2 regions of the Paenibacillus sp. FSL H8-0175 genome follow, and region 2 is predicted to be linked to the other one. Evidence: a T-box and tRNA genes for the amino acid it is inferred to sense, from the RefSeq annotation. Region 2 holds a T-box; the other holds one or more tRNA genes.
The links. The T-box of region 2 lies ahead of MHH46_RS25725 (arginine--tRNA ligase). A T-box ahead of a tRNA ligase gene usually reads a tRNA of that ligase, here a tRNA-Arg.

Region 1: it encodes a tRNA-Arg, which carries the amino acid that the T-box ahead of MHH46_RS25725 (arginine--tRNA ligase) is inferred to sense. The anticodon was not compared.

The regions. Positions count from the first base shown of each region.
Region 1 covers NZ_CP150299.1:5,682,440-5,698,285, reverse strand. Annotated here, with positions in the region: gene MHH46_RS25310 (homoserine dehydrogenase) at 1-924, shown strand, start outside; gene thrB (homoserine kinase) at 984-1,961, shown strand; gene pheA (prephenate dehydratase) at 1,958-2,845, shown strand; gene ilvE (branched-chain-amino-acid transaminase) at 2,850-3,731, shown strand; gene MHH46_RS25290 (LysM peptidoglycan-binding domain-containing protein) at 4,036-5,763, shown strand; rRNA gene MHH46_RS25285 (16S ribosomal RNA) at 6,217-7,774, shown strand; rRNA gene MHH46_RS25280 (23S ribosomal RNA) at 8,037-10,963, shown strand; rRNA gene rrf (5S ribosomal RNA) at 11,110-11,226, shown strand; gene MHH46_RS25270 (hypothetical protein) at 11,467-11,676, shown strand; tRNA gene MHH46_RS25265 (tRNA-Glu) at 11,847-11,921, shown strand; tRNA gene MHH46_RS25260 (tRNA-Val) at 12,011-12,086, shown strand; tRNA gene MHH46_RS25255 (tRNA-Met) at 12,177-12,253, shown strand; tRNA gene MHH46_RS25250 (tRNA-Asp) at 12,279-12,356, shown strand; tRNA gene MHH46_RS25245 (tRNA-Lys) at 12,371-12,443, shown strand; tRNA gene MHH46_RS25240 (tRNA-Gly) at 12,480-12,554, shown strand; tRNA gene MHH46_RS25235 (tRNA-Arg) at 12,565-12,641, shown strand; tRNA gene MHH46_RS25230 (tRNA-Leu) at 12,661-12,739, shown strand; gene MHH46_RS25225 (RNA polymerase sigma factor) at 12,940-13,509, shown strand; gene MHH46_RS25220 (radical SAM/SPASM domain-containing protein) at 14,194-15,738, shown strand; gene MHH46_RS25215 (hypothetical protein) at 15,808-15,846, shown strand, end outside.
Region 2 covers NZ_CP150299.1:5,789,050-5,804,895, reverse strand. Annotated here, with positions in the region: gene MHH46_RS25760 (LacI family DNA-binding transcriptional regulator) at 1-926, shown strand, start outside; gene MHH46_RS25755 (alpha/beta hydrolase family protein) at 951-1,700, shown strand; gene MHH46_RS25750 (sugar ABC transporter permease) at 1,763-2,686, shown strand; gene MHH46_RS25745 (carbohydrate ABC transporter permease) at 2,704-3,603, shown strand; gene MHH46_RS25740 (extracellular solute-binding protein) at 3,661-5,265, shown strand; gene bglX (beta-glucosidase BglX) at 5,375-7,543, shown strand; gene MHH46_RS25730 (GH36-type glycosyl hydrolase domain-containing protein) at 7,590-10,934, shown strand; gene MHH46_RS25725 (arginine--tRNA ligase) at 10,996-12,861, opposite strand; T-box leader at 12,902-13,120, opposite strand; gene MHH46_RS25720 (hypothetical protein) at 13,370-13,729, shown strand; gene MHH46_RS25715 (collagen-like protein) at 13,775-15,846, shown strand, end outside.

The DNA of each region.
Region 1 (15,846 bases), 110 kb from region 2:
AAGCAATGTGATGTCTTTTATGAGGCTAGCGTAGCAGGAGGCATTCCGATTATCCGCACACTTATCGAGGGCTTTTCCTCAGATAAGATTATGAAGATTATAGGTATCGTGAATGGAACGACTAATTACATACTAACCAAAATGAGCCAAGAAGGCGCTTCCTATAATGATGTGTTAAAAGAAGCGCAGGATCTGGGATACGCAGAGTCTGATCCAACCTCGGATGTGGAAGGCCTGGACGCGGCCCGCAAAATGGCGATTCTCGGAACCTTAGGTTTCCGTACTAATGTGGAGCTGCATGATGTAAGTGTGAGTGGGATTTCTCAGGTGAGTAAGGCGGATATCGCCTTTGCGAAACGTCTCGGATATGAAATTAAGCTGTTAGGCATCGCTGAACGTCAGGATGAAGAATTCAGCATCAGTGTTCAGCCAACCTTGATTCGGGCTAGTCATCCCTTGGCTTCCGTCAATGGCGTGTTCAACGCAGTTTACGTATACGGGGAAGCAGTGGGAGAGACCATGTTCTACGGTGCGGGTGCGGGCGCAATGCCAACTGCAACCTCAGTGGTAGCTGATTTGGTAGCTGTCATTAAGAACCTTAAACTAGGTGTGAATGGATTGAAGCAAAAAGTACCTTACAAGCAGAAAAAGCTTAAGAGTGATGAAGCTATTTTTTATAAAAACTTTTTGCTTCTGCATGTTGATGATAAAGCAGGGGTATTGGCTAAGATTACTCAAGTGTTTGCCGAATATGATGTAAGTTTGGATTCAGTAGTTCAGCAAGCCAATCCCAATAATCCTGATGCGGAGATCATTATTGTCACTCATAACGCTAGTAAAGCAAGCATGAACAAAGTGCTGCGCCATTTCGAGGAGCTGAAAGTCATCCGCCGGATTAAGAGCCATTATCGTGTGGAAGGTTAACCAAGCCACTGAACTAATACTTTCATATTTCAAAACATAGTAAGGAGATTGTACCTGTTATGAGTATTTACGGAAGAGCTAGGGTTAAAGTGCCTGCTAGTACTGCCAATCTTGGTCCGGGCTTCGATACTCTGGGTATGGCATTGCCGCTATATGCCTGGATTGAGATGGAGGAAGCAGAGGAGACTGTTTTTCATCTATATGGTGATGAGATGAATGGAGTGGCTCAGGATAAGAGCAATTTACTCTATAAGGTCGCTCAAATGGTATTTGCAGAGGCAGGCGTTACGGTGCCTGAATTATCGATATCCATGTACTCGGAAATTCCGCTTACGCGTGGACTCGGCAGCAGTGCCTCAGCTATTATTGGCGGAATGGCCGCAGCGAACACAATGATTGGCTCTCCGCTGGATAATGCTAAGCTGTTTGATATGGCTACCCAGCTTGAGAAACATCCCGATAATGTGGGTGCCTCCTTGTTTGGCGGCATTATTACTGCCGTGTGGGATGGTGAACATGCGGATTATGTTCGGCTAGAACCACCACAAAATCTTGAGGTGCTGGTGGTTATTCCTGAATTTGAACTGGAAACCACAAAAGCGCGGGGATTGCTTCCAACAGAAATCTCAGTTAGTGATGCTGTGTACAACATCAGCAGAACCTCTCTATTGACGGCTTCGCTGGCATCAGGCCGGCTTGACCTGCTTAGCAGAGCGATGCAGGATCGCCTGCATCAGCCGTATCGTGCACCGCTTATACCGGGCATGGAGAAGCTGCTCGCAGAAGCTCCTGAACACGGTGCTTTAGGGATCGCACTTAGCGGTGCTGGACCGACTCTGCTATGTTTAGTGGATCGCCAAGAGACCCGTAAGAGTGAGCTTGAGGCCTTCTTGAAGAATACGATGCAGGAACATGGCATTTCCGCTCGGACCTGCTGGTTAACACCTTGTGCTTCTGGAGTTACTACAGAGCTGCTCGAAATAAACGAGATGCAAAACGTATCATTTTTGGATATGATAAAAGGAGTACGGTCATGAAATCAATAGCGGTATTGCCGCAGGGCTCGGTATCCCACGAAGCGCTGCTGCATTTGTTTAACGGTGAACCTGTAAAGCTTGTGCATCACAAGTTAATTTCCGATGTATTTCTCTCTACGGCGAATGGTACCACCGATTACAGCGTGATTCCGATTGAAAATACCATTGAAGGCTCAGTTAGTCTTCACATCGATTGGCTCATCAATGAAGTGGATCTGCCAATGCAGACGGAATGGATTTTTCCATCGATACAGAATCTTATCGGTAACCCAAGGGAATTCACAGATACAGACGGCAACAAGGATTTCACCAAGATGGTAAAAATCCTTTCGCACCCCGTAGCAATGGCGCAATGCATGCAATTTGTTCGTAAGCATGCCCCTTGGGCTGAACTGGAGTCGGTCGGAAGTACCTCTGAAGCTGTGGAAATCGTCAAAAACAATCCCGGCAAGGGCTGGGCTGCTATCGGTACCGCTCTTGGCGCCGCTACTCATGGGCTGGAGATTGTAGATCGGCAAATTACAGATCACAACAACAACTACACACGGTTTGTCCTGGTTGGTCCACAGAAGATAGATCTTCCGCGGAGCAGCACAGGAGTAAAGACGAGTGTTCTAGTAACGCTGCCAGAGGATTTTCCAGGTGCCTTGCATCAGGTGCTTGCTGCTTTTTCCTGGCGGAAACTGAATTTATCGCGTATTGAATCACGACCAACGAAGAAGAAGCTGGGTACTTATTATTTTTATATTGATGTGCTGGAACCGATAGAATCTGTTCTGCTGCCAGGGGCTATTGAAGAAATTAGTGCTTTAGGCTGTCAGGTAAGGATTCTGGGCTCGTATCCCACATACACCTATGAGGAAGAGAAAGCGGAGGTGCAGTAAATTCATGGCTGAGCAATGGATCTATTTGGATGGACAACACGTAACGAAGGAAAATGCAAAGGTATCCGTTTTTGATCACGGTTTTTTGTATGGAGACGGCATTTTTGAAGGTATCCGTATCTATAACGGCAATATATTTAAATGTAAAGAGCATTTGGACAGACTGTATGATTCGGCAAAATCGATCATGCTGGACATTCCGCTAACGTATGATGAGATGCTGGAAGCTATGGCTGAAACGATTCGTCTTAACGACATGCGGAATGGCTATATTCGACTGATCGTGTCCCGGGGACCAGGGAACTTAGGTCTTGATCCGCGTCGTTGTCCAAAAGCTAGTGTAATTATTATCGTTGAGCAACTGGCTATTTACCCAGAACAAGCGTATTTGAACGGACTTCGTGCAGTTTCTGTGTCCCAACGCCGTAATATTCCGGATGCACTCAATCCAAAGATCAAATCGCTTAATTACCTAAACAATATCCTAGTAAAAATCCAATCCAACTTGGCAGAAGCCGACGAAGCCATCATGATGAACGCTCAAGGTTATGTTACTGAGGGTTCGGGCGATAACATTTTCATCATCAAAAATGGTGTAGTTTTCACTCCTCCATGTTACTTGGGAGCCCTTGAAGGAATTACCCGTCTGGCGATCATTGAGCTCTGCGAGAAATTAGGTATTAAACTGAAAGAAGAACCGTTCACAATGCATGATGTTTATATAGCGGACGAGGTGTTCTTCACTGGCACAGCTGCTGAGGTTATTGCTGCACGTGAAATTGACGGCCGGATCATTGGTGAAGGACAAGCGGGTCCAATCACTTTGAAGCTGCTCGAAGAGTTCCGTAATGTGGTTGATAAAGATGGCTATAAGGTTTGGGAATAAAGACTAATCATACAACGTAAATAGCATTGAATACGCATCAGAAGTCCTTTTATGCATACATGCAGAAGAAAACGGGAGTCTCCGGTTAATCTTTTCATGGATCATGAAAGGATTTTTTTTATTTCGGGGATGTCATTCGCCCATGGGCTGCATAAGATGTAGTAACGAAGGAGGCGGCTGTACCGCATATAACTTTGTAAGAGAGCAATGTTCCATGAAAAGGGTGTTTGCTTTCGAAGTCAGTTTTGCTGTGTAGCTGTAAAGAAAGCAATACTCCACAAAACTTTTAGGAGGTTAATGCTACGTGAAAATACACATTGTCAAACAAGGCGATAGTTTGTATGCCTTATCGCAAAAGTACGGAGTGCCGTTACAAAAAATTATTGAAGCAAACCCGCAGATCAGTAATCCGAATGTGTTAGCGGTTGGAGACAAAGTGAAAATACCTACGGCCCCTGTATCCGTACCGGAGAACAGTGAAGTTTACTACAAGCACACCGTTAAACAAGGAGATACCTTGTGGAAATTATCTAAAGCCTGGGGAATTCCTTTAAAGGATATGGTTGAGGCCAATCCCCAACTAAAGAATCCAAATGTACTTATGCTAGGGGAAGTAGTTAATATTCCTAAAAAAGTATCCAATACCTCACCGACACAGCCTGGGTATACACCTTCTAACGCCTCAGAGAAAACGCAGGTGGGTGGCAAGGAATATACAGGTCCTAAAGAACAGCCTGCTGCTGAGGTAGTGCCTGCACCTAAACCAGAAACTAAACCAGAAGTAAAACCAGAGACCAAGCCAGAAGCTAAACCTGCACCTAAACCAGTGACAAATATCTCACCTGAATCCAATTCTGCACCACACCCATCGCTAAACATCGCCCCTATTAATACACAAAATATTGCACCCAATCCTGCGCCTAATATGCAAATGGAAGTTGCTCCTGTGCAAGAAATTGAAATGCAGAGTTTATTTGTTCAGATTACGGTTCCAAATCAAGAACCGATTGCTCAACAAGAAGCACCTAAAGCTGAGAAGAAAGCAGACAATGATTGCACATGGGATAATTCCAACGGATACCCGGGCCTGGGAGGAAATCCTTATCTCTATGATTCATATCAAAACAGCCCTAATATGAACATGAACTGGGCACCAAGTTATGTTCAGCCAATGGCTTATGCACCAGAATGTATTTCACCATGTTATTTTTCGGGCAATATGTATTCTAATATGAGTCCAGAACAGTGGAATCCAAATGCCGCGCCAAACATAAGCCCGGAACAGTGGAATCCAAATGCCGCGCCAAACATAAGCCCGGAACAATGGAATCCCAATGCTGCGCCAAACATAAGCCCAGAGCAATGGAATCCCAATGCAGCGCCTAACGTGAGCCCAGAACAATGGAATCCCAATGCTGCCCCTAATATGAGTCCAGGACAGTGGAATCCGATGGAGGCTAATGTTGCTGGCATGAATGTTGGCGGGGATTTCTCCCCGTATGCTGTTCCTCAATATGGAGGACAGACGCCGAACCTTCCTTGGCCAACTTGTGGGTGCGGAGGCGTGCATATTCAACCAGTGCAAACTTATTCATATGACATGCCTGTATATAACACCTATCCTGAATATGGGAATCCAAACGCTTTTTCCGCATATGGAGCAGGAATGCCTAATCAGGGAATGGTACCTACTTCTACGCTTGGAGCATTTGGTGGACCGGATAACTCTAATATTCCATCTAATCCGCAGTATCCAGGGATAGGTAATTATTCGCAGCATAATCGGGTGCCGGAAATTCAAGAACCTGAAGCGTTCGTGCAGGAATCTCCCGAAACGGCTAGAACAGAGACTGATGAGTCAACTTCTAACGCTTCTCTCAAGAATAAGGGGAATGTAGCAAAGGAAACAGCAACAGGCAAAAAAGCAAAGACCTCAGGTCAACCTAGTAGCAAGAAAAGCAAAACTGCTACGAAATCTCAAGGTTCAGCAGCGAGTACTAAAAAACGTAGAAATCCTTGGATTTCAAACTAATAAATTTATATATTAAGCCGTTGTTTGACTTACGTGTAGATTCTGTATCCTTAGAATCTACACGTTTTTTTATAGGTAAATAGGGATAAAAGATGTTAAATAAAGTGGGGCAAAAGCACTTATTTATAAAATATAAATTTTTAAGTATTGTTTTTATATAGGGATATATGGTACATTATAAATCCAGTCGCAAAGAGGAACTATAAAGCTTTCGGTTGGTGAATGTTAATCTGAATTAGATTGCAAAGAACTTCGAAAAAAAGAGTTGCAATAAATCAGAAAACATGATATATTATAAGAGTTGCTGCTGAGACATTAAACGGCGCCAACGAGAACTTGATCTTTGAAAACTGAACAACGAGTGAGTAGGAAATCACGTAAGTGAAATCCAAAATTAGAGAATTAATTTTCTCGTCAGATGTTTCAAAATGAGCATATCGCTCTTTTCAATACTAATTGGAGAGTTTGATCCTGGCTCAGGACGAACGCTGGCGGCGTGCCTAATACATGCAAGTCGAGCGGAGTTATTTTGAAAGCTTGCTTTCAAAATAACTTAGCGGCGGACGGGTGAGTAACACGTAGGCAACCTGCCCTTCAGACTGGGATAACTACCGGAAACGGTAGCTAATACCGGATAATTTCTTTTTTCTCCTGAGAGAAGAATGAAAGACGGAGCAATCTGTCACTGAGGGATGGGCCTGCGGCGCATTAGCTAGTTGGTGGGGTAACGGCCCACCAAGGCGACGATGCGTAGCCGACCTGAGAGGGTGAACGGCCACACTGGGACTGAGACACGGCCCAGACTCCTACGGGAGGCAGCAGTAGGGAATCTTCCGCAATGGGCGAAAGCCTGACGGAGCAACGCCGCGTGAGTGATGAAGGTTTTCGGATCGTAAAGCTCTGTTGCCAGGGAAGAACGTCCGGTAGAGTAACTGCTACCGGAGTGACGGTACCTGAGAAGAAAGCCCCGGCTAACTACGTGCCAGCAGCCGCGGTAATACGTAGGGGGCAAGCGTTGTCCGGAATTATTGGGCGTAAAGCGCGCGCAGGCGGCTATTTAAGTCTGGTGTTTAAACCTTGGGCTCAACCTGAGGTCGCACTGGAAACTGGGTGGCTTGAGTACAGAAGAGGAAAGTGGAATTCCACGTGTAGCGGTGAAATGCGTAGATATGTGGAGGAACACCAGTGGCGAAGGCGACTTTCTGGGCTGTAACTGACGCTGAGGCGCGAAAGCGTGGGGAGCAAACAGGATTAGATACCCTGGTAGTCCACGCCGTAAACGATGAGTGCTAGGTGTTAGGGGTTTCGATACCCTTGGTGCCGAAGTTAACACAGTAAGCACTCCGCCTGGGGAGTACGGTCGCAAGACTGAAACTCAAAGGAATTGACGGGGACCCGCACAAGCAGTGGAGTATGTGGTTTAATTCGAAGCAACGCGAAGAACCTTACCAGGTCTTGACATCCCTCTGAATCTGCTAGAGATAGCAGCGGCCTTCGGGACAGAGGAGACAGGTGGTGCATGGTTGTCGTCAGCTCGTGTCGTGAGATGTTGGGTTAAGTCCCGCAACGAGCGCAACCCTTAACTTTAGTTGCCAGCAAGTAATGTTGGGCACTCTAGAGTGACTGCCGGTGACAAACCGGAGGAAGGTGGGGATGACGTCAAATCATCATGCCCCTTATGACCTGGGCTACACACGTACTACAATGGCCGGTACAACGGGAAGCGAAGCCGCGAGGTGGAGCCAATCCCATCAAAGCCGGTCTCAGTTCGGATTGCAGGCTGCAACTCGCCTGCATGAAGTCGGAATTGCTAGTAATCGCGGATCAGCATGCCGCGGTGAATACGTTCCCGGGTCTTGTACACACCGCCCGTCACACCACGAGAGTTTACAACACCCGAAGTCGGTGGGGTAACCCGCAAGGGAGCCAGCCGCCGAAGGTGGGGTAGATGATTGGGGTGAAGTCGTAACAAGGTAGCCGTATCGGAAGGTGCGGCTGGATCACCTCCTTTCTATGGAGAATCGTTCTCTGCAATGAGAACATTCAAATCGGAAGTTTAACTTCCAAAACTCAGGTTTAGGCCTGTTACTCACTCGTTGCTCAGTTTTGAGAGTTTAAGCTCTCAAGTAAGACTTGATCCTTGAAAACTGGATACCGAAACGAATTTGCGTTTTAGAACATCTTTTAGCAACTTGTGCAAACAAGTAAATGTTATTAGTGAGATGATTCCAAAGAGAATGTCATCGTATGATATTTTCCTGCGGAAGAATCAAGGTTAAGCTAATAAGAGCACACGGAGGATGCCTAGGCGCCAGGAGCCGACGAAGGACGTGGCGAACAACGAAACTGCCTCGGGGAGCTGTAAGCAAGCTTTGATCCGGGGGTGTCCGAATGGGGAAACCCAGCTGTGGTAATTCGCAGTTACTCATTTCTGAATACATAGGAAATGTAGAGGCAGACCAGGGGAACTGAAACATCTAAGTACCCTGAGGAAGAGAAAACAATAGTGATTCCGTCAGTAGCGGCGAGCGAACGCGGAACAGCCTAAACCTAAGAGCTTGCTCTTAGGGGTTGTGGGACGTCTCACATGGAGTTACAAAGGAATATGGTAGGTGAAGAGGTCTGGAAAGGCCCGCGATAGAGGTAAAAGCCCTGTAACCTAAACTGTGTTCTCTCCGAGACGGATCCCGAGTAGTGCGGGGCACGTGAAACCCCGTATGAATCCAGCAGGACCATCTGCTAAGGCTAAATACTACCTGGCGACCGATAGTGAAACAGTACCGTGAGGGAAAGGTGAAAAGCACCCCGGAAGGGGAGTGAAATAGAACCTGAAACCGTGTGCTTACAAAAAGTCAGAGCCCGATCTATGGGTGATGGCGTGCCTTTTGTAGAATGAACCGGCGAGTTACGTTTAACATGCAAGGTTAAGCCGAGAAGGTGGAGCCGCAGCGAAAGCGAGTCTGAATAGGGCGATTTAGTATGTGGACGTAGACCCGAAACCGTGTGATCTACCCCTGTCCAGGGTGAAGGTGCGGTAACACGCACTGGAGGCCCGAACCCACGTACGTTGAAAAGTGCGGGGATGAGGTGGGGGTAGCGGAGAAATTCCAATCGAACTCGGAGATAGCTGGTTCTCCCCGAAATAGCTTTAGGGCTAGCCTCGGTATAAGAGTAGTGGAGGTAGAGCACTGATTGGGTGCGGGGTCCGCAAGGATTACCAAGCTCAGTCAAACTCCGAATGCCATATACTTATTGCCGGGAGTCAGACAGTGAGTGCTAAGATCCATTGTCAAAAGGGAAACAGCCCAGACCATCAGCTAAGGTCCCCAAGTGTGTGTTAAGTGGGAAAGGATGTGGAGTTGCACAGACAACCAGGATGTTGGCTTAGAAGCAGCCACCATTGAAAGAGTGCGTAATAGCTCACTGGTCGAGTGACTCTGCGCCGAAAATGTAACGGGGCTAAACACACCACCGAAGCTATGGCTAGATACGTATGTATCTGGGGTAGGGGAGCGTTGTGTAGGGGTTGAAGGTGTACTGAAAAGAGCGCTGGACACTACACAAGTGAGAATGCCGGTATGAGTAACGAAAAGATCAGTGAGAATCTGATCCGCCGAAAGCCCAAGGTTTCCTGAGGAAGGCTCGTCCGCTCAGGGTAAGTCGGGACCTAAGGCGAGGCCGAAAGGCGTAGTCGAAGGACAACAGTTTGAAATTACTGTACCACCGTAATCCGCTATGAGCGATGGGGTGACGCAGGAGGGTAGTGACGCGGACTGATGGATGTCCGTCTAAGCAGTGAGGCTGATGTGTAGGCAAATCCGCACATCATTAAGGCTGGGCTGTGATGGGGAGCGAAAATTATAGTAGCGAAGGTCATGATCTCACACTGCCAAGAAAAGCCTCTAGCCAGGAGAAGGTGCCCGTACCGCAAACCGACACAGGTAGGCGAGAAGAGAATTCTAAGGCGCGCGGAAGAACTCTCGTTAAGGAACTCGGCAAAATGACCCCGTAACTTCGGGAGAAGGGGTGCCCCGGTAGTGTGAATAGCACGAGGGGGCCGCAGTGAAAAGGCCCAAGCGACTGTTTAGCAAAAACACAGGTCTGTGCGAAGCCGCAAGGCGAAGTATACGGGCTGACGCCTGCCCGGTGCTGGAAGGTTAAGGGGAGTGGTTAGGGGTAACCCGAAGCTATGAACCGAAGCCCCAGTAAACGGCGGCCGTAACTATAACGGTCCTAAGGTAGCGAAATTCCTTGTCAGGTAAATTCTGACCCGCACGAATGGCGTAACGACTTGGGCGCTGTCTCAACGAGAGATCCGGTGAAATTTTAATACCTGTGAAGATGCAGGTTACCCGCGACAAGACGGAAAGACCCCATGGAGCTTTACTGCAGCTTGATATTGAATTTGGGTACGATCTGTACAGGATAGGTGGGAGCCGTAGAAATCGGAGCGCAAGCTTCGGTGGAGGCGCCGTTGGGATACCACCCTGATCGTATCTAGGTTCTAACCTAGTACCCTTATCGGGTACGGGGACCGTGTCAGGCGGGCAGTTTGACTGGGGCGGTCGCCTCCTAAAGAGTAACGGAGGCGTTCCAAGGTTCCCTCAGAATGGTTGGAAATCATTCGCAGAGTGCAAAGGCATAAGGGAGCTTGACTGCGAGACCTACAAGTCGAGCAGGGACGAAAGTCGGACTTAGTGATCCGGTGGTACCGCATGGAAGGGCCATCGCTCAACGGATAAAAGCTACCCTGGGGATAACAGGCTTATCTCCCCCAAGAGTCCACATCGACGGGGAGGTTTGGCACCTCGATGTCGGCTCATCGCATCCTGGGGCTGAAGTAGGTCCCAAGGGTTGGGCTGTTCGCCCATTAAAGCGGTACGCGAGCTGGGTTCAGAACGTCGTGAGACAGTTCGGTCCCTATCTGTCGTGGGCGCAGGAAATTTGAGAGGAGCTGTCCTTAGTACGAGAGGACCGGGATGGACGTACCGCTGGTGCACCAGTTGTTCCGCCAGGAGCATGGCTGGGTAGCTACGTACGGACGGGATAAGCGCTGAAAGCATCTAAGCGTGAAGCCCCCCTCAAGATGAGATTTCCCAATTAGTAAGACCCCTTGAAGACGACGAGGTAGATAGGTTGGAGGTGGAAGTGCAGCAATGCATGGAGCTGACCAATACTAATCGGTCGAGGGCTTATCCTATACGTAGAATGCAGATTCGTTTCGGATTCAGTTTTCAGGCATCAAGCTCAGATTTATATAGTCCAAGTGACTGTATGATGATGAATTTGTTTTCAGCATTTGGCGATGCTGAGACCTGAATAATGCATTTGTACCGCAAATGCCCGTTTGGTGGCGATAGCGGAGGGGTTCCACACGTACCCATCCCGAACACGACCGTTAAGCCCTCCAGCGCCGATGGTACTTGGACCGAAGGGTCCTGGGAGAGTAGGACGTTGCCAAGCACGCAAGACCACTGTTGAGTAATCGACAGTGGTCTTTTTGTTGTACGATATTTAGCAGCTTATTATAAGGATAGGCAATCACTGTGAAGTGGTTTTTGAATGAAAATTAGTATCATGGAGGCAAATGATCATGATTATATGGATAAATGGTGCTTTTGGTCCAACGAAGACAGAAACCGCAAATGAAATTTATCGAAGAAAAATATAGCTAGCGAATATGATGGAATAATTATCGTACCTATGACCCTAGTGAATCCGGATTATTGCAGGGAAATCATCGGCAAGTTAATTGATGGAGGTATAGAGCTTTATCATTTTAGTTTGTGTGCCTCCCGAGAGACCTTGCTTAAGAGATTAAGCATTAGAGTGAAGGAAAAGACTCTTGGGCTGCTCAGCAGATCGACAGGTGCATCAGAGGGCTTGATCACGAGGTATTTAAGCAGCATCTAGACACGAATGATAGAACTATAGGTGAAATCGTTGAGATAATAGCTCAAAAGCTTCATATCAATCTATTACCTAGGGAAGAGTAAAAAGAAAAATAATTAGTTTAGGTATTGCTATACTTAATAATACATGATATAATCTTTTTTGTTGTCAAAACAATTTGTTTTTAAAACGGCCCGTTGGTCAAGGGGTTAAGACACCTCCCTTTCACGGAGGTAACATGGGTTCGAATCCCATACGGGTCACCACTTCTTCTTGAAACAGCATCAGACTTCTAGAAAAAATGGTTGCATTACAGATTTGATTATGTTATGATAATTAAGTTGCTTCTTTATATGGAGGCTTAGCTCAGCTGGGAGAGCATCTGCCTTACAAGCAGAGGGTCGGGGGTTCGATCCCCTCAGCCTCCACCATAACACATCCCCAAAAGTGAAGTTAATGCTTCACTGAGGATTCCGGATACTTTCCGGGGGATCCAAGGGAATTAATACTTTTTTTACTGACGCGGGGTGGAGCAGCCCGGTAGCTCGTCGGGCTCATAACCCGAAGGTCGCAGGTTCAAATCCTGCCCCCGCAACCAATTTTCATTAAGCAATTATTCTTCTGGAACCGTGGTGTAGTTGGCCTAACATGCCTGCCTGTCACGCAGGAGACCGCGGGTTCGAATCCCGTCGGTTCCGCCATTTTCTTGCTTTATGAGCCATTAGCTCAGTTGGTAGAGCACCTGACTTTTAATCAGGGTGTCGAAGGTTCGAGTCCTTCATGGCTCACTTCTTTAGTGAGTCGGACATCAATACATACCGTGTGCGGACGTGGCTCAGCGGTAGAGCATCGCCTTGCCAAGGCGAGGGTCGCGGGTTCGATTCCCGTCGTCCGCTCCATATAAATTTTGCGCCCTTAGCTCAGCTGGATAGAGCGTTTGACTACGAATCAAAAGGCCGGGAGTTCGAATCTCTCAGGGCGCGCCATATTTTAACTTAATACTTTGCCGGTGTGGCGGAATGGCAGACGCGCTCGACTCAAAATCGAGAGGGAAACCGTGGAGGTTCGAGTCCTCTCACCGGTATATCGAAAAAAACTTGTAAGATTGCTTCCAGCAATTTTACAAGTTTTTTTTATTTTCTAAATATAGCTATTTAGAGTGGTCTTTTTGTTTCGCTGAATGCTTCTAGTAGCATATATTGTGAATCATACATCACTTCCATAATAAGGTGGATAAACTATTATTATGTATTATAATGTAAATTAAAGGGAGTGAGAATATTCATGTTCTTCACCATCCTATCTACTGTAGAAGTTAACGAGGATGTTGTATTTCTAACAGAGCTATACGATAGGTATTATCCTATTATGAAAAAGAAGGCTTATGAGATCTTGCAGGACTATGATGTTGTTGATGATATGATACAGGAGTCCTTCGTCAGACTAATCAGTAAAGCCGCATTATTGCGTTCCCTAGACCTGCATAAACAAGTATCCTATCTGGTCCATACCGTACATAATACTAGTATTAATCATGCGAAGCAGCGCAAAAGACATCTGAATCATACCTCTTCAGGGATAACCGCTGACAGTATAGAGCAAATAGCCGACAAGCAGCCTAGCATCGAGGAGATGTATAGCCTCAAGGAGGATTACACAGAGATTGCCAAGATACTCAGTGAGTTATCAGAACGGGATCAGACTTTATTGTATAACAAGTACATTCTTGAATGGAGTGATCACAAGCTTGCTGCTTCTATGGATGTCCAAGCGGTGAATATTAGATCTTATTTGACCAGAGCCAGGCGCAGAGCAATGAAGCTGCTTCTTAAGAATGGCGGAAGTGGAGTATGAAGAAACATCTGAATAAGAAAAAAATAGAGGGGAATTACGAAGAAATCTTTATTTGCATGACCTTAGAGAGTAGAATATGCTGAACCTGCTGTACAGGAGAAGATAATAATACCCTTTATAGTATATCTCGGTGACATCTGTTTCGCTGACTATCGAGAGTGGGAGAACAATAAAGATTTATACGGATTATGATACTTCTATTACTCTCACCCTACAAAAGAGGTAAAACAGCAGCAATCAATGGTCTGATGTGAAGTCTTGGACCTAGTCTTTCTCGAGCATGGGCTCACATGCTTCGAACGGGTTTAACTATGTCAATTCCGGGAATACCTACCGGGTGGTACATATAACAAAATTTGTGGAAAATAGTACGGTTCTGGAGACAATAAACTCCTATTCGTATGAATTCAAGTATTAAGACTCCGATTCTAGCCTAGCAAAAAAGAGCAGCGCTTATGCTGCTCTTTTTTGATTTAGAGTGTTGCAGGTTTCTATGCGAAGTTGTCTATTAAAATATGGGGCTCGCTTTAGTCTTATCAAGTAGAGTTTTCGCCTACTAAACTTCATAACCTAGATGTGGTAAGACCGAAAGTAACATATTAAAAAATTAATGTGTTGATATTTTTTTAATATGTTACTATAATAATATTCAAGAGTTGTATTTTAATGGCAGGAGGTAATGAAATGGATCTATATAAAGATAACTTCGAAAACTTTTCAGAACTCTTTAATTACATCCAAGAATACAAAAAAGAAAAACCAGCACAAACAGCACTTTCCATAGGGAAGATATTCTCTGAACATAACTTTTACTACTTCTACGATAGTGGTACAAGTAAGGTTGTGATGCTTGACAATGATATAGCTCAGTTATTTGAATTGTTAATTTCCTCTAATAAAAGCTTAGATGAATTAAATCAATATATTTATGCTCACAACGTTAATGTAGATGAATTAATGACTTCAATTAATGAGGAGGATTTATTCAAAGGATTCAAAATTAAGCACTTATATAATGACATATCCCTAGAGTATATAAAAAATGAAATGAATACAGGGACAACGCAACTCATTTTAGAATTAACTGGAAAATGCAACATGCGTTGTCGCTATTGTATATACCATGATGGGTATCCTCACAATCGGGCGTTTACTTCAAAAAGAATGTCATCTGATACGGCGCTTAAATCTATTGATTACATGAAACTTTATGGGGATCAGCAGGAAGTTTCTATTACTTTTTACGGTGGAGAGCCTTTACTTGAATTCGAGCTATTAAAAGAAGTTATTGAATACTCGAAGGTTGCTTTAGCAGGAAGGACTATACAATTTTCTTTTACTACTAACTTGTCTGTATTAACCCCCAAAATGGCTGAATATTTTTCTACCGTTGACAATTTATCTATTCTTTGTAGCATTGATGGTCCCAAAGAAATACATGATATGTATCGAGTCTATAAGAATGGCTCAGGCTCATTTGATGACGTTTTCAAGAAATTCAAATTATTAAATAGTGTAGCTAGAAAAAATGGTAAGGAAATGCACATAAGTGCAAATGCGGTGTACATGCCTCCGTTTAGCGAAGAAAAGGTTTCTCAAATAGATGACTTTTTTACAAATTTAGATTTTACTCATGAAGATTTCCGATATCAATTAGGTTATGCCGGTCCTGGTACTGTGCCTGAAGAATTGCTTAAAAGCTCCGATTATAATGACCAATCGCTACGACAATGGCAGGATAAGCAAATCAGTATTACTAGCAATTTGGAAGAAATTAAAGAACAAACTATCTTTAATTCACTTGATAGAATTCATAAAAGAAGCGTAACAAAAAGAGCTACTAATTTTGTGCCAATGAACGGTTGTTGTGTTGTTGGATCCCGACGATTATTTGTTTCCGCAGATGGCGATTTTCTCGCATGTGAAAGGATAGGAAACAGTCCTTCAATAGGAAATATAAATCAAGGGATTATTGAGGAAAAGATTTATAAAAAATATGTTTATGAATTTTCCGAAGTTTGGGAAAATATTTGCTCTGATTGTTGGGCTGCTAAACTTTGTAGTAGTTGTTATGTAGACAGAATGGATTCTTCGGGAGTCAGGGAACCTGATCTTGCAGAGTGTGAATATTATAGAAGTACAACAGAACGTAGTTTAAGGAATTATCACAACTTACTTAGGACATCACCGGAACAATTAGCAATCTTTAACGAAGATGTTCTTTTATAACAATTAATTTCTCGGTTTAATTGTTCTCATTTAAACCTGGATAAATACATAATGAAAGGAGGTGAGAATATGCTGAAAATTATGAATCCATATCAACAGCAAGCTATT
Region 2 (15,846 bases):
CAACTAGAGCTAAAGTGATGGCGGTTGTTAGAGAACATAACTATATTCCAAACGGTAATGCAAGCAACTTGAAAAAAACGCGATCCAATACCATAGCACTAATGGTAAAAGGGATCTCAAACCCGTTTTTTGCCGACATGATCAAAGAAGTTGAACGCCAGGTGAACCTGCGGGGATGTCCGCTAATGATCCAGCATGTAGAAGATGGAGTAGACGAGATCGATATCGCTCTACAGCTTGTAAAAGAAAAAAATCTATATGGCGTAATTTTTATGGGCGGAACGTATGATCACTCCGAAGATAAATTCAAACAATTAAAAATTCCATTTGTTCTGACTACCATCACGACTACAAAAGAAGTCGATCCTGCTGTTTTTTCAAGCGTGATCATTGATGATCTTCAGGAATCTTATAAGGCTGTCAGCTATTTAATCTCATTAGGACATCGCAATATCTGTTTTTTGGCCAGATTTCCTCTGGTGCAAAATACAACAGGTAATCGGCGGCTTATGGGATATATCAAGGCGCTTGAGGAGCATGGAATTGAGTACGACCCTTCAATGGTAGAGGACTGTGAATATAGTCCAAGCTCTGGCTTTACAGCTACCAAACGTCTGCTCAATAAGAAAAAAGATATCACTGCTGTTTTTGCTGCATCAGATACGATTGCCATTGGGGCGGCTAAGGCGTTATTGTCCTTGGGCTTATCAATTCCAAATGATGTTTCGATTATCGGATTCGACGGGATTGAAATGGCAGAATATTATCATCCATCTCTGGATACGATCAGCCAACCCGGAGTGGATATGGCGAAGGCCAGTGTTGAAATTTTGTTTGACCTGATCACAGGTGATTCGCAAAACAAACATATGGTATTCGAATCCGTACTGGTTAAGCGGGGATCTTGCAAGAAAATAAACAAATGAATAAGAACGAAAAGGAGATAACTCATGGCATTATTAACAGTTGAGACAGGCTCTCCTACCTTGAGAATGACAACGACCATCAGTATTATCTCCCCCGTCGATTCAGGCAACATGTCTGGAGGAACGCTCTACCTGCTGCATGGTGCTGGTGATAACGCCAGTACTTGGCACAGGATGACTACTATTGAGCAGTATGCAAGTCAATATGGTTGTACAGTCATAATGCCCCAAGTAAACAGGAGCTATTATACAGACATGGAGTACGGACTGGATTACTTCCACTATGTGACCCATGAGCTTCCCGAGCTTTGTGGCCGAATGATGAGGTTGGATGATAATCCGCAGAAGACGTATATCGCTGGGTTATCGATGGGCGGGTATGGCGCTCTGAAATGTGGACTTACCTATCCCGAGCGTTACAGCAAAGTGGTTTCGTTATCAGGAGTTACCGATCTCCAGAAACGATTAAACGATCCGCAAATGTCCAAGGACATGGCGAGGGAGATGGCGGGTACTTTTGGAAAACGCTTACAAATTAAGCCGGATCAGGATCTGTACGCTTTAGCCGCTAAATTGGTCGACGATAAACGTAACCTGCCTTCGATTCTGACTTGCTGTGGTTCGGAAGATCCGTTTGTGGAGATGAATCGGGAATTCGCAGCTTACCTGGAGACGACCCCTTATGAATTTCAGTATGTTGAGACCCCTGGAACTCATGAATGGCGATTCTGGGAGGAGCATCTGAAGACAACCTTTGATTTCTTGTACAACTAAAAGACATAAGCAGAGTGAGGAGATGCAAATTGAAATCCGAAGTTGCAATACCGGCTAAAAAAATGAACGACAGCAGATTCCAACTGTTCCTAAGAGAAGTCTGGAAGAACAGAATGGTCTATACTCTGGTGCTTCCTGGACTAGTGTGGCTTTTCCTATTCGCTTATCTGCCGATGGGTGGTCTATCTCTGGCTTTTAAAGATTTTAAAGCGAATTTAGGAATTTGGGGCAGCCCATGGAGCGGATTCGAGAATTTCACCTATGTATTCCGTGACCCAGCTTTTATTGACGCCGTATGGAGAACGTTAACCATTAACATCGGTAAGCTGATTATTCAGTTCCCTTTTCCAATCATATTGGCATTGCTGCTGAATGAACTGCGCATGAATCGTTACAAAAAAGCTTTACAGACGGTGTTTACATTTCCGAACTTCCTGTCATGGATCGTAGTATCCGGGGTTGTTATCAATGTGCTTTCCTATGATGGTCTGGTTAACAGCCTCATTCAAATGTTTGGCGGGACAGGCATTAACTTCCTGGGTTCTGAAAAAATGTTCGTTCCGATGTTGTATCTTACGGATATCTGGAAATCAGCAGGTTGGGGAGCCATTATCTTTATGGCCGCTATCTCTGGTATTGATACAGACCAATATGAATCCGCACAGATTGATGGTGCTACACGCTTGCAGCAAATGTTCCGCATTACTCTGCCTAACATTCTTCCGACGATTACGATTATGTTTATCCTTTCTGTCGGTGGCCTGATGTCATCTGGATTTGACCAAATCTTTAACTTGAGCAACGCTGCAACGAAAAACGTCTCGGAAGTACTAGATGTGTATATCTACCGAATCACGTTCCAGTCCTCAACAGACTTTTCATTCTCCACTGCAGTCAGTTTGTTCCGTTCACTTGTTAATATGATTCTGCTGATTCTGGCAGACAGAGCTGCCAAACTTATGGGCGGAGACGGTTTATTCCGGTAAGAAAGGAGTGCAAATATATGAGTAAAAAAAAGCTGACCATTATGCAAGACCATAAAAAAATGACCGCTATGGATTATGTGATTTTCGTAATTCTGAGTGTAGGCGCTTTGGCCATTCTTATTCCATTCTGGAATGTCATTATGATTTCTTTTTCTACGCAAAAAGAATACGCTGATAACCCTATGATGTTATTTCCGAAGAACCCAACACTGGAATCCTATCGGGCACTCTTTGCTGATGGGCGGATCGGGACAGGGTATTGGAATACCTTTAAGATCTTAATCTTAGGACTCCCGCTTAGCTTGTTCTTAACGACAAGTATGGCTTACGGCCTTAGCCGCAATAAATTCCCGGGTAAAAAGCTCATTTTTATGCTTGTCCTGTTCACAATGATTTTTAATGGCGGGATTGTACCTTTGTACCTGGTGATGAAGGATCTGCATCTGACAGGCAACCTTTGGTCAGTTATTCTGGCTGGAAGCTTCAGTGCGTTTAACCTGATTCTGATGTCGAACTATTTTAGCAGTCTGCCTGAGTCCCTGATGGAATCTGCGCGACTTGATGGTGCTGGGGAATGGAGAATCCTATTCTCTGTAGTCCTGCCATTATCTGCTCCAATCGTAGCTACCATCACATTGTTCTACGGAGTAGCCTTCTGGAATGGATGGTATGACGCCATGATCTTCCTGCGGAAAGCGGATCAGATGCCACTGCAGAACGTGTTGCGATCTATCATTATGGAAGCCCAAGTGAATGCATCGAATGCCACAAGTGTTGACGCAGTGGGTAAGCAATCATTCTCTATGGGTATGAAAATGGCGGCAGTATTCGTTACCATGGTTCCTATTATGTGTTTCTTCCCAATGCTCCAAAAGCACTTTGCCAAAGGGGTACTTACAGGGGCTATCAAGACCTAGTGGTTTATGATTTATCCATATAAAAGAGGGTCAGTCACACAATTTAAGGAGGACAAAATGAATATTTTAAAAAGAAAATCTGTAAAGTCAATCCTTGCCGGTGTTTTATGTCTTACTCCAATCATGTTGGCAGCATGCTCAAGCTCAGACAACAATGCTAATAGCGGAAATTCAGGCAATCCAACAGATGGATATAAAGATGAGTTGAAGATTTCGTTAGCCAGTACCATTAAGACAACAGAATCTGATTTTGATAACGTGTATCATAAATATTTTACGGATAAGTTCAATATTAAATGGGATTACAACTATATTGAATGGGATTCATGGGCTGAGAAGCTTCGCCTATGGATTAACTCTGGTGATCTTCCTGACGTAGCAAGCTGGAACTATGTTCACGGTGATGCGCTTAATTACATTGATCAAGGGCTGCTGTACAAGCTGCCAGATGACTGGAAAGAACGCTGGCCGAATGTGGCAGCCGCTTATAAGCTGACAGGACTTGGCGATGAATTGGAGAAAGCGGTAGGTGGCACTTATGTTCTGCCAAGACCGGTATACTTTGAGAACAAGCCGGCAGATCCGCTCATTAACCAAATCGGAGTAATTGCTCTGCGTTCTGACTGGGCTAAAGCCGTTGGTTTTGAATTGAAGGATGCCTACACTACTACAGAACTGATGGAATTTGCTAGATTGCTTAAAGAGAAAGACCCTGGCAAGGTAGGAGATAAACTCATTCCTATTTCTTATGACATCAACGATGCTTTGACTAATATTGTAATGGCTAATAGCGTGCATTCCAGAGTAGAGTCAGCATTCTATAAAGATGCAGATGGCAAATACCAATGGGGTCCAGCCAACGATGAAACGTTAGCGGCACTGAAAGAACTTCAAACTACTTATAAAGAAGGATTACTGCACCCTGAGTTTTATACTTGGAAAAATGGTGAATCTGGCCAAAAGTTCACAGTTAACGGTGTTTCCGGTATTACGAGTCTAGGTGGTTTGGCTTCTTACAGAAAAGACATGGACGTTAAAATGAAAGATAACCTAGGTGTAAATAGTGATGACCTAGTACACACAGCTATTGTACTTGGCGATGACGGTAAATATCGTAACCTCGATCAAGTTAACTTCTGGTCTGCTGTAATCTTCTCGCCAGATATTAGCAAAGAGAAATTTGAACGGATTATGGACTTCATGGAATATACAACAAGTAAAGAAGGTCAATTGACCGTTAACTTGGGCTTTGAAGGAACAGACTGGAAAAAAGGCGAAAATGGCGAATTAATCAGCCTACTCCCTGAAGGAACAACATTGGATAAGAAATATCCGAACCGTTTTGAAGGACTGTATGTCTTGGCGGATGACTTTAGTGTCGTGAACCCTGCGATCAAAAAAGAATATCGCGATCGTTCTGTAGAACTGTTCAAGGAAAAAGCTGAGCTTGCGTTAAAAGACAAAGCAACGGCTGAATATGACTGGGACTACCAGTTGTATGATTCCAAGGCTAAAAATCAGGCTTCCTTTGACTATGCTACAGAATACACTAACCTGATTTTGAAACCAGGCGATCTAGAGGCGAACTGGAAAGAATGGGTTAAGAGCAAACAATCCCTCGTTCAGCCGGTTCTAGATGAACTAAACAATCTAAAAAAATAGCTTTCGCCCTATGCATGTAGGAATGAACCTACAGGACCCGCGTGCAATTCTTGCACACGGGTTTTTCCATTCATAGGCATCGGCAGAATTGAACAATGGAGGATTTGAAATGAATGAGCAGCAACTGACTACCTTGTTGAACCAGATGACGCTTGAAGAAAAGATTGCACAATTGCAGCAGCTAGCCGCTAATTTCTATGAAGGGGCAGAGGATGGAGGACAAATCACTGGCCCTATGGCATCCATGGGAATTACGGACCACATGATCGAGAGCAGCGGCTCTGTACTTGGTCTATCAGGTGCAGCGCAAGTCATTGCGGTTCAGGAAGCCCATTTACGCAAAAATAGATTGGGCATTCCCTTGCTGATGATGGCGGATATTGTGCATGGCTTCAAGACGATTTTTCCGGTCCCGCTGGCAATTGGCTGCTCTTGGGATATGGATCGCGCAGAGCTGAGCGCCGAGATTGCGGCTAAAGAAGCGGCAGTCTCCGGTGTGCACGTTACTTATGCGCCAATGGCGGATCTTGTACGGGACCCACGTTGGGGAAGAGTAATGGAATCTACAGGAGAAGATCCATATTTGAATGGTAGGTTTGCCCGTGCGTTTGTGCGCGGATTTCAAGGAAGCGACTTGACTGGTGATGTAGATCGTCTGGCGGCTTGTATTAAGCACTTTGCTGCCTATGGTCTATCCGAAGGCGGTCGTGATTATAATACGGTGGATTTATCGGAACGGCAGCTGCGTGAATATTATCTGCCGGCCTATCGTGCAGCACTGGATGAAGGTGCAGAAATGGTCATGACTTCATTTAATACGATTGATGGGATTCCGATAAGCGGCAACGTCAAGCTGCTTCGCCAGCTGCTTCGTGAAGAATGGGGATTTGATGGCGTATTGATTTCGGATTGGGGTGCAGTGAAGGAACTGATCCCACATGGTGTCGCCGAGGATGAGGCTGAGGCAGCACTTAAAGCCATCAAAGCTGGTGTAGACATCGAGATGATGACGGCTTGTTACGTTCATCAGCTTCCGGCGCTTGTTGCAGATGGACAAGTAGATGAGAAGATTATTGATGAAGCTGTGCTTCGTATTTTGAAATTGAAGCAAAGATTGGGCTTGTTCGAGCATCCGTTCCGCGGAGCTGACGTCGAGAAAGAGCGTGAGGTAATCTTCTGTGAAGATCATCGAAATGCGGCGCGTGAGTTGGCGGCTAAATCCTGCGTACTGCTCAAGAATGATCAGGTTCTGCCGCTTGCTGCAGAGCAACGGATTGCGCTAATTGGACCGTTTGCTACTAGCGGAGATATTCTTGGACCGTGGTCGTGGTTGGGTTCAACGGAAGAGGCAAGCCGTCTTGCACCAGCACTTCAAGCTCGCGCAGGTGCGGGTAAGATTACTGTTGCAGAAGGTTCTGGAGTCGATAGCTTTACAGAGGAACAGTGGCTGGAGGCGGAAGCGGCTGCTAAGCAAGCTGATGTGATTGTACTGGCGCTTGGTGAACATTCAGAGATGAGTGGAGAAGCGGGCAGCCGTTCAGATATCCGTTTGCCGGAAGCGCAGCTTGAGCTTTTACAACGTCTGAAACAGCTGAATAAGCCTATCGTGGTGGTGTTGTTTAATGGACGTCCACTAGACTTGGCCGGTGTGTACGAGCATGCAGATGCCATTCTGGAAGCTTGGTTCCCGGGCAGTGAAGGCGGAGCGGCAATTGCCAGTCTACTTTATGGAGATGAGAATCCTTCAGGAAGATTAACGATGTCTTTCCCGGTATCCGTTGGGCAGATTCCAGTCTATTACAATCATTTCAACACTGGACGCCCACTTCATGCTCCGGGTGCCGACAAACGTTATGTCTCGCAATACCTGGATATTCCTAATGAGCCGCTTTTGCCATTTGGTTTTGGACTGAGCTATACGTCATTTAGCTATAGTGAACCAATTCTGTCCGGTGAAATTATGACTGAAAATCAGCCTATTGAAATAAAAGTTACGGTGACCAATACTGGAGAAGTAGATGGGGAAGAGGTAGTGCAGCTGTATATCCGAGACATTTCCGGAGAGGTCGTCAGACCAATGAAGGAACTGAAGGATTTTGCCAAAATCAACCTCTCACCAGGGGAAAGTCGTGAAGTGACCTTTACACTTACCGAACAGCAGCTTCGTTACTATCATAGCGATCTAAGCTTTAGCAGCGATCCGGGACGATTTAAATTATTCGTCGGTTCGAACAGCAATGAGGTTAAAGAACGGGATTTTTGCTTAACATTAGCATAAGTAGAATATATACGGCAGTAACGCCGTAATGGAGGAAGTGTATAATATGACTACTAATTTGAATACTAACATCCGTTTAAACGCCGGGGATCTATCCTTCACTTTTACAAACAGCGGGGACTTGTTCCAAGTCCTCTATGAACGGACAATGATCAATCAATTGCTGCCAAGCATTGTGGATGGTTCATTATCCAATCTATATTTGCGAGTGCACAATGATGGAAACATTCAAGCCATTCCTTTGCTGGGCATTCATTCTTCAAGCACTGTACGTAAGGCTGGAAACCGTTTGGTTTGGGAAGGTACTGCGGAAAATATTGAATATCAAGTTATTTTCACCCCTACTGCAGGAGGAGCTTGGTTCTGGGATGTGAAGCTTACTGGACAAAATGCAGAGGTAGATCTCGTGTACGGACAGGATGTAGGGATTGCTGATATCGCTGCTGTCCGCAGTAATGAAGCTTACCTGTCACAGTATATCGATCATGCGGTATTTGAGGATCAATCCAACGGGTACGTTGTTTGCTCTAGACAGAATCAGCCGCAGGGCGGGAAATTCCCATATCTGCAACAGGGTTCACTTACCAAGGCAACAAGCTTCTCAACAGACGGTTTTCAATTCTTTGGACTGTCCTATAAAGAAACCAACCAACCAGAGAGCTTGGGTCGTGAGCAATTAAGTAATGAAATCTATCAATATGAATTCGCATATACTGCGCTGCAATCGGAACGGGTGAAGCTGAGCGGGGAAACACGGTTTGTGTTCTACGGATTGTTTAAGCAAGATCATCCAGAAGCGATCACTGCGCTAGAATTTGCTAATGATATTGCTGCGGCTTGGGATGCTGTTAAAGATTTACCTTTAGAAGCTGAAGCAGCACTTGAACGTTCTTTCTTCTCGAAGGAGCTGGGAGCACCGCTGGCTGCAGATTCGCTGACAGAGAAAGAGATCGAGGTCTTGTTTCCGGTTCGTTATCAGGAGGAGAGAGAAGGAGACACACTACTTTCCTTTTTCACTGAGAATTATGAGCACGTAGTATTAAAAGAGAAAGAAATGCGCGTAGAACGGCCACACGGCCATATCCTGATGAGTGGGGATAACGCTCGACTTAATGATAAGGTCATCACAACAACTTCTTATATGTACGGGATCTTTAACTCCCAAGTGGTAATTGGAAATACCAATTTCAACAAGCTAATGTCCAATCCAAGAAATGCGCTTAACATTCCAAAAGCTTCAGGACAACGCATTTATGTAGAGTGGAACGGTGAATATCGTTTGCTGACCATGCCTTCTCTATTTGAGGTTGGTTTCAACTATGCTCGTTGGTATTACAGAACAGAGGGTGAATGCTTCATTATTACGAACTACACCACCGAAGATTCGCCAGAGATATTCCTGAATGTGCGTTCGGAAAGCGGACGAGCTTATCGTTATTTAGTCACTAATCAAATCACTATGAACGTTAATGAATACGAGCTTCCATATCAATCTAAGCAAGAAAGTGGAGCAGTAATCTTCTCCGCTGACAGAAGCGCACTAAGTGCTGGTGAATATCCTGACTTACAGTATAAATTACAGGTACAGGGTGCGGTGTTAACTCTGCAGGATGAAGGTAGACTTGTCTCTCCTGTTCAACCAACTGAAGCGCCGTTAGCAGTTCTGGAGCTGTCTGCCAGCAGTGAATGGACCTTGAATATTCAAGGGCTTCTGGATGGTAAGTCACTTGCTCCAAGAAATCGTTCAGCTGAGGAAGAAATTTCTGCTTATCGCGCGTTTTATGCTGGTGTGATGAATGGCTTCCGCCTGACGCTTGGGGACGGAACAGAAGGTGAACTGTTTAAGGTTAACGCTCTGACTTGGTGGTACACACATAACATGCTGGTTCACTATTCGGTTCCACATGGTTTAGAGCAATATGGTGGCGCTGCTTGGGGAACCCGGGATGTATGTCAGGGACCTGTGGAATATTTCATGGCTACGCAAAAATACGAACAGGTTCGGGAAATTTTGCTGACGCTGTATAGTCATCAATATGAAGATGATGGCAACTGGCCACAGTGGTTCATGTTTGATAAATACACGAAGATACAACAAGAAGAAAGTCATGGAGATATTATTGTATGGCCGCTTAAGGTGCTTGGAGACTACTTGGCAGTAACTCAGGATTACAGCATCTTGGGAGCAACAGTACCGTATACCCGTAAGCACAGCTTTGACTTTACAGAAGAAAAGGCGACGTTGCTGGATCACGCACGGAAGGAAATTGCTTATATTAAGGATCATTTCCTGCATGACACACATCTGTCTTCTTACGGTGATGGAGACTGGGATGATACGCTCCAGCCTGCAAATCCACAGCTGAAGCAGTATATGGTCAGCAGTTGGACAGTGGCACTTACCTATCAGACACTTAATCAGTTCTCAGAGGTGCTTCGTTCAGTTGATCAAGCTGAGGCAGAGGAACTGAAGGCGATGGTGGAAGGGATCCGTAAGGATTTCCATACTCATATGCTTCAATCCGAAGTGATTCCTGGCTTCCTGTATATGGAAGACCCTGAGCAAATTAAACTTATGGTGCACCCAAGTGACACAGAAACAGGTATTCAGTACCGTCTGCTGCCTATGACGCGCAGTATGATCAGTGAGCTGCTTACTCCGGAACAGGCCGAAGCACACTATGATGTCATTCAGGATAAACTATTCTGCCCTGACGGTGTGCGTCTGATGAATCGTCCAGCTCAATATGTTGGCGGGGTCAGCACTCATTTCAAACGTGCGGAGCAAGCGGCTAACTTTGGCCGGGAAATTGGACTTCAGTATGTGCATGCACATATCCGTTATGTAGAGGCTATGGCTAAGCTCGGTAAAACCGATCAGGTCTGGAAGGGTCTGGCAGCGATTAATCCGATCGGAATCCGCGATGTGGTGCCAAACGCTGAACTACGTCAAGCTAACTCCTATTTCAGTAGCTCGGATGGTAAATTTAACACCCGTTATGAGGCACAGGAGAATTTCGATAAACTGCGCAATGGTGACGTAGCTGTTAAAGGTGGCTGGAGAATCTATTCCAGCGGTCCTGGGATCTATATGAACCAGTTAATCTCGAATGCACTGGGGATCCGTACGGAAGGTGGAGACTTAATTGTTGACCCTATTCTGCCGGAATCGCTGGATGGAATGCACTTTAGTTTTGAATATGCAGGCACTAAGGTAGACTTTATCTATCACCTTACAGGTCGTGAGATCAGTCAAATTACTATCAACGGTACGGAAGTGCAAACAGAAGGTACACCTAACCGCTATCGTAGTGGTGGTGTTCGCATCAAACGTGCGGACTTTGATCGTCTCAGCACGGAAGCTGGAAATGTGATAGAGATTTATAAGTAACATTATATATAGAAGGGCAATCTCCGCGTTAAGCGCGGAAATTGCCCTTTTTTTGTATCTTCTACATTCGGTTCGGTGTCGGTAACCCAAGCACTTCGAGCACATCTCCCAAGATGTCCTTGAATCTTGAAGTAAGCCAGAGGCGGAATTCGATCGTAGCTGGATCGCCTTTTAGAATCGGACATACAGAATAGAAGTTGTTGAACAGGGTAGCTAAGGTATGTGCGTAAGTGCAGAGCGTATTTGGCGTCAACTCTATACTTGCTGAATGTAATGTCTCCGGCCAGAGGTTTAGCTGTCTTAGCAGCGCAAGCTCTGCTTTTTCCAATTCGGAAGGGAACTGAAGCTGTGCGGCAGCTGTAAGGATTGGGATCGTAGCTTTACTCAAAACGCTTGTCGCACGCGCAAAAGTATACATCAGATAAACTCCGGTATTGCCGGATATTTCGGTAGCCTGTTTGAAATCAAACACGATTTCCGTTCCTAAATTAAACCGTAGCAGATAGTAGCGAATCGCAGCAGTGGCAATCAATCGGCTGGAGAGGCCGTCTTTATCGGAACGTGAGTGCTCAATGTTCTGTTCCATAAGCTCCACCAGATCGCTTACCTTAATCCCGATTCCCTGGCGTCCGGACATAGCATAAGAAGTTTTGCCTTCTGAAATATCTATACCCAGCTCGGCCGCCGAGGCGGGACTAAGAGATACAACACCATAACTCACATGATGGAGTTTGTCTGCTTGCTCGTTATAACCTAGTGCCCCTAAGGCTTGCTTAACCATCTGTTGTGGATATTCCTGTCTGTAATCGATCACATTGATGACTCTGTCCGCCTGCCCATAAGATTCTTGGGTTCCAGTTAATCCAGTTGTCCATAAACCGGACGAGAATTCGCTATAGGAGAAATCTTTGGTCAAAAGACCAAATTTCCAGAGATGATAGGCAATATCTTTGGCTGTATACGTTAAAATCCCATTCGAACGCACCAGCACCTTATCGAGCTGATGCTCCTCTGAATCCGCTCCAATGTTAGCCTCTGTTCCTTGCTTCAGCACCCAGCAGCCTGCGAGTTTACCTTCAGTCTCTTGTACAAAAACGGCTGTCTGCTTCAGTAGCTCAGCTGCGGCTGCCCAAAATCCCTCTTTTAAAATACTGCTCTCCCATACCAGCAAATCATAATAAATCCCAAAATGTTTCATTTCCTCTACATGCTCTCTAACGATGCGTTCAGCTACAAGGTTGCCCAGCCAGGCTTCGTTACCGCCCCCTTGTTCAAGGGAGTGCAGTATATCTGTGCGCTTATGTGTCATCTCAGGGTTCAGCGCATATTCTTTGTTCACTTTGGCATAAAGATCCCAGCAAAAATCACCGAAACGTTGGTGTTCCCCTTCTAAAGATATATTTAATAATCCAACAACTGTATCCGCCAGCTGATTGCCGAGATCATCAATGTAGTTATGGACCTCTACGTTATACCCAGTTCTTTTCATAATTCTGACTAGAGTATCGCCGATACAGGCGTTTCTTAGATGACCTACGTGGGCGGCTTTGTTGGGGTTGATAGAAGTGTGCTCGATGATGACTTTTTCCCCAGTGCTGGCAGGCAGTTCAAAGGAATGTTCAGCCCAGCTTTGCCAATTCATATACAAATTGATAAATCCGGGAGCAGCGACTTCAACTTTTTGTAAAAGACCGGCGAAGCGCCCTTGGAATTGAAGCTCTGCTTTCACTAATTCTGCTATGACCATTGGGGATTTACGTAGAGTTTTGGCTAGCTGCATAGCAATATTGCATGAATAATCACCATGTTCTAGATTTGCTGGCTGTTCGATCAGAATGGCAATGTCCTCTGGATAGTCAGCTCCTAAGGTATTGAATACACGTTGTACACTGTGCTCGATTCCGTCTTTGATGATTTGATTTAACATGGTATACCCTCCTTTGAAAATACAAAAAAGCCCTCGTCTCAAAAGAGACGAGGGCTTTAGCGCTCGCGGTACCACTCTCGTTGCTGAACAAGTTGTTCAGCCACCTTACGGGATAACGGCCTTCAGCCGGGACTTCCTACTAAGGTTCAGAAGTCCATCTCACGGGTGCGCTTCATTAAAGGGATCTGTACCGGCTTACACTCTCCCGGCTCGCTGAGGACTAGATCTCGTTAATTACTCTCCCGCTCATCGATGCTTAATTAATTTTTACCAGTATACCTAATATTTCATAAAAAGCAATAGTGGTTAGCTTCTTAACAATCTTGGTTGCTCTTTGTTGTTAGATTATCAGTTTAGTAGATTATAAATTTGGAAAAAGAAGGCTGTCTTGTTATAGGACTAGCTGTTCCTTTGCACAACAGTCCACACGCTAACTCAAGCCAAGGAATATTACTATACGGAGCCACTAATCTTTCAATTTGTAGTGGAAGGGAGGAGTGAATAAAACATGGCTATTTTTTCTACTGGACCTATAGATAACAGCCCGATCCTAGGGGTCAGACCGTCGCAACTGGTAACCGTAAAAGTAGTTAATCGGGATTCTCTTAATCCTTATAATCTAGTTATTCAAGGTTTCCTTCTTAACGGATCAAGAACGATGTATGTGAATGAAACAGTAAATCTAGCACCTAATCAAGTTTTAACTAAGAACTATTTTGCCGACTTGGACGCATTTGAATTTGTGTTTACAACAGTAGAAGCAGTTGAAGCAGAGGTTGGGATTTCAGTCTGGGGAAAACAGAACTCGGGGGCATTGGTAGATCCTCATCGCATAGTTGCGTGGGAGAAGCAGGCAGTATTAATTTAATAATTATTTTTGTGACACAGTTAACGTTAAAGGAGTGATGAGAAATTGAGTTATTTATCTACCGGACCGATAGACAATAGTATGGTAGGGGGTGTAAGACCTACTCAGCATGTTACTGTCAAAATTGATAACCGAAGTGACATTGATTCATCAATGGCTCTTGTTCAAGGATACTATATGGATGGGACAAGAACTTTATATGTAAGCGAGCTGATAAATGTAGCACCTAATGAAGTTATAACACGTGATTATTATGGCGATTTTGATGCGTTCGAATTTATTTTTACAACTACAAGTCTGGTAGATGATCCGATTCAAATCTCAGTATGGGGAAAAAATAGCGTTGGCCAGATTGTGACTGCCCATCGACTTGTACATGCAGAATTGCTTGGTGTAACGCAAGGAATAACTGGCGCGACCGGGGCGACTGGTGCAACGGGAGCGGATGGAGCAACAGGAGCAACGGGAGCGACCGGCGCAGGAGAGACTGGAGCTACTGGTGCAGATGGAGTGACTGGGGCGACTGGTGCAACGGGAGCGGATGGAGCAACTGGAGCGACTGGAGCGACTGGAGCAGGAGAGACTGGGGCAACAGGTGCCGATGGAGCTACAGGTGCAACTGGTGCAACCGGAGCGGATGGAGTAACTGGAGCGACCGGAGCAGGAGAGACTGGGGCGACAGGAGCCGATGGAGCTACAGGTGCAACAGGAGCCGATGGAGCAACGGGTGCAACAGGAGCGACCGGAGCAGGAGAGACAGGTGCAACAGGTGCAGATGGAGTGACTGGTGCAACGGGAGCGGATGGAGCAACGGGTGCAACGGGAGCAGACGGAGCAACCGGGGCGACCGGAGCAGGAGAGACTGGGGCAACAGGAGCAGATGGAGCTACAGGTGCAACAGGAGCAACGGGAGCAGACGGAGCAACGGGAGCGACTGGAGCAGGAGAGACTGGGGCAACAGGAGCAGATGGAGCTACAGGTGCAACAGGAGCAACGGGAGCAGACGGAGCAACGGGAGCGACTGGAGTCGATGGAGCAACTGGGGCGACTGGTGCAACGGGAGCTGACGGAGCAACGGGAGCGACCGGAGCAGGAGAGACTGGAGCTACAGGAGCAAACGGAGTAACTGGTGCAACGGGGGCGACTGGTGCAACCGGAGCAGGAGAGACTGGTGCTACGGGTGCAACGGGAGCAACGGGAGCAGACGGAGCAACTGGAGCGACCGGAGCAACGGGTGAAACAGGAGTAACCGGAGCGACTGGAGTAGCAGGAGCAACGGGAGCAACAGGAGTAGCTGGTGTAACCGGAGCAACGGGTGAAACAGGAGTGACCGGAGCAACAGGAGTAGCTGGAGCAACGGGAGCAACGGGAGTGACCGGAGTGACTGGAGTAGCTGGTGTAACCGGAGCAACGGGTGAAGCTGGAGTGACCGGAGCGACTGGAGTAGCAGGAGCAACGGGGGCAACAGGAGTAGCTGGAGTAACGGGAACAACGGGAGTAACAGGAGCGACTGGAATAGCTGGTGTAACCGGAGCAACAGGAGTAGCTGGTGTAACTGGAGCAACAGGAGTTGGAGTGGCCGGAGCTACCGGAGCAACTGGGCTCACTGGTGCAACAGGTGCAACCGGAGTAACTGGAGCTACAGGTCCGAACATTCAACAAGAAGGGTTTTCTGCTTTCAAGCCCTCATTGGCAATTTCCACATCTACACAATTAACTGGCTGGACTGTGACAACACCTTTTTATGATAGCCCGTCTTTCGACGAAGTTGGCGGAAATTATACCATTCCGACAACTGGTAGATATTCGATTGAAGCGACTATCAATTATTCTACAACTGCCTCACTTTCTATCAGTCTTGGTGCTGGAGTTAATCCGGCTTTCGTAGTTCAGAGAACTTCTCCTACTGCAACAAATCTGGTAAGTGGGTTGTTCCCAGTACTTGATGTGAATGTTGCACTTATATTAGATTTGAGAGCAATTTTGGGAAGTGGTACTGTGACGCTGGCTGGAGAATTTGCATTAACCGCAGGTGATGTGATTGGCTTGTTCTATGTGGCAAATGGTTTGACGGTTCCTTTGAATTTGGGTGGAGCGAACTCAGCAGGTATCGTCTG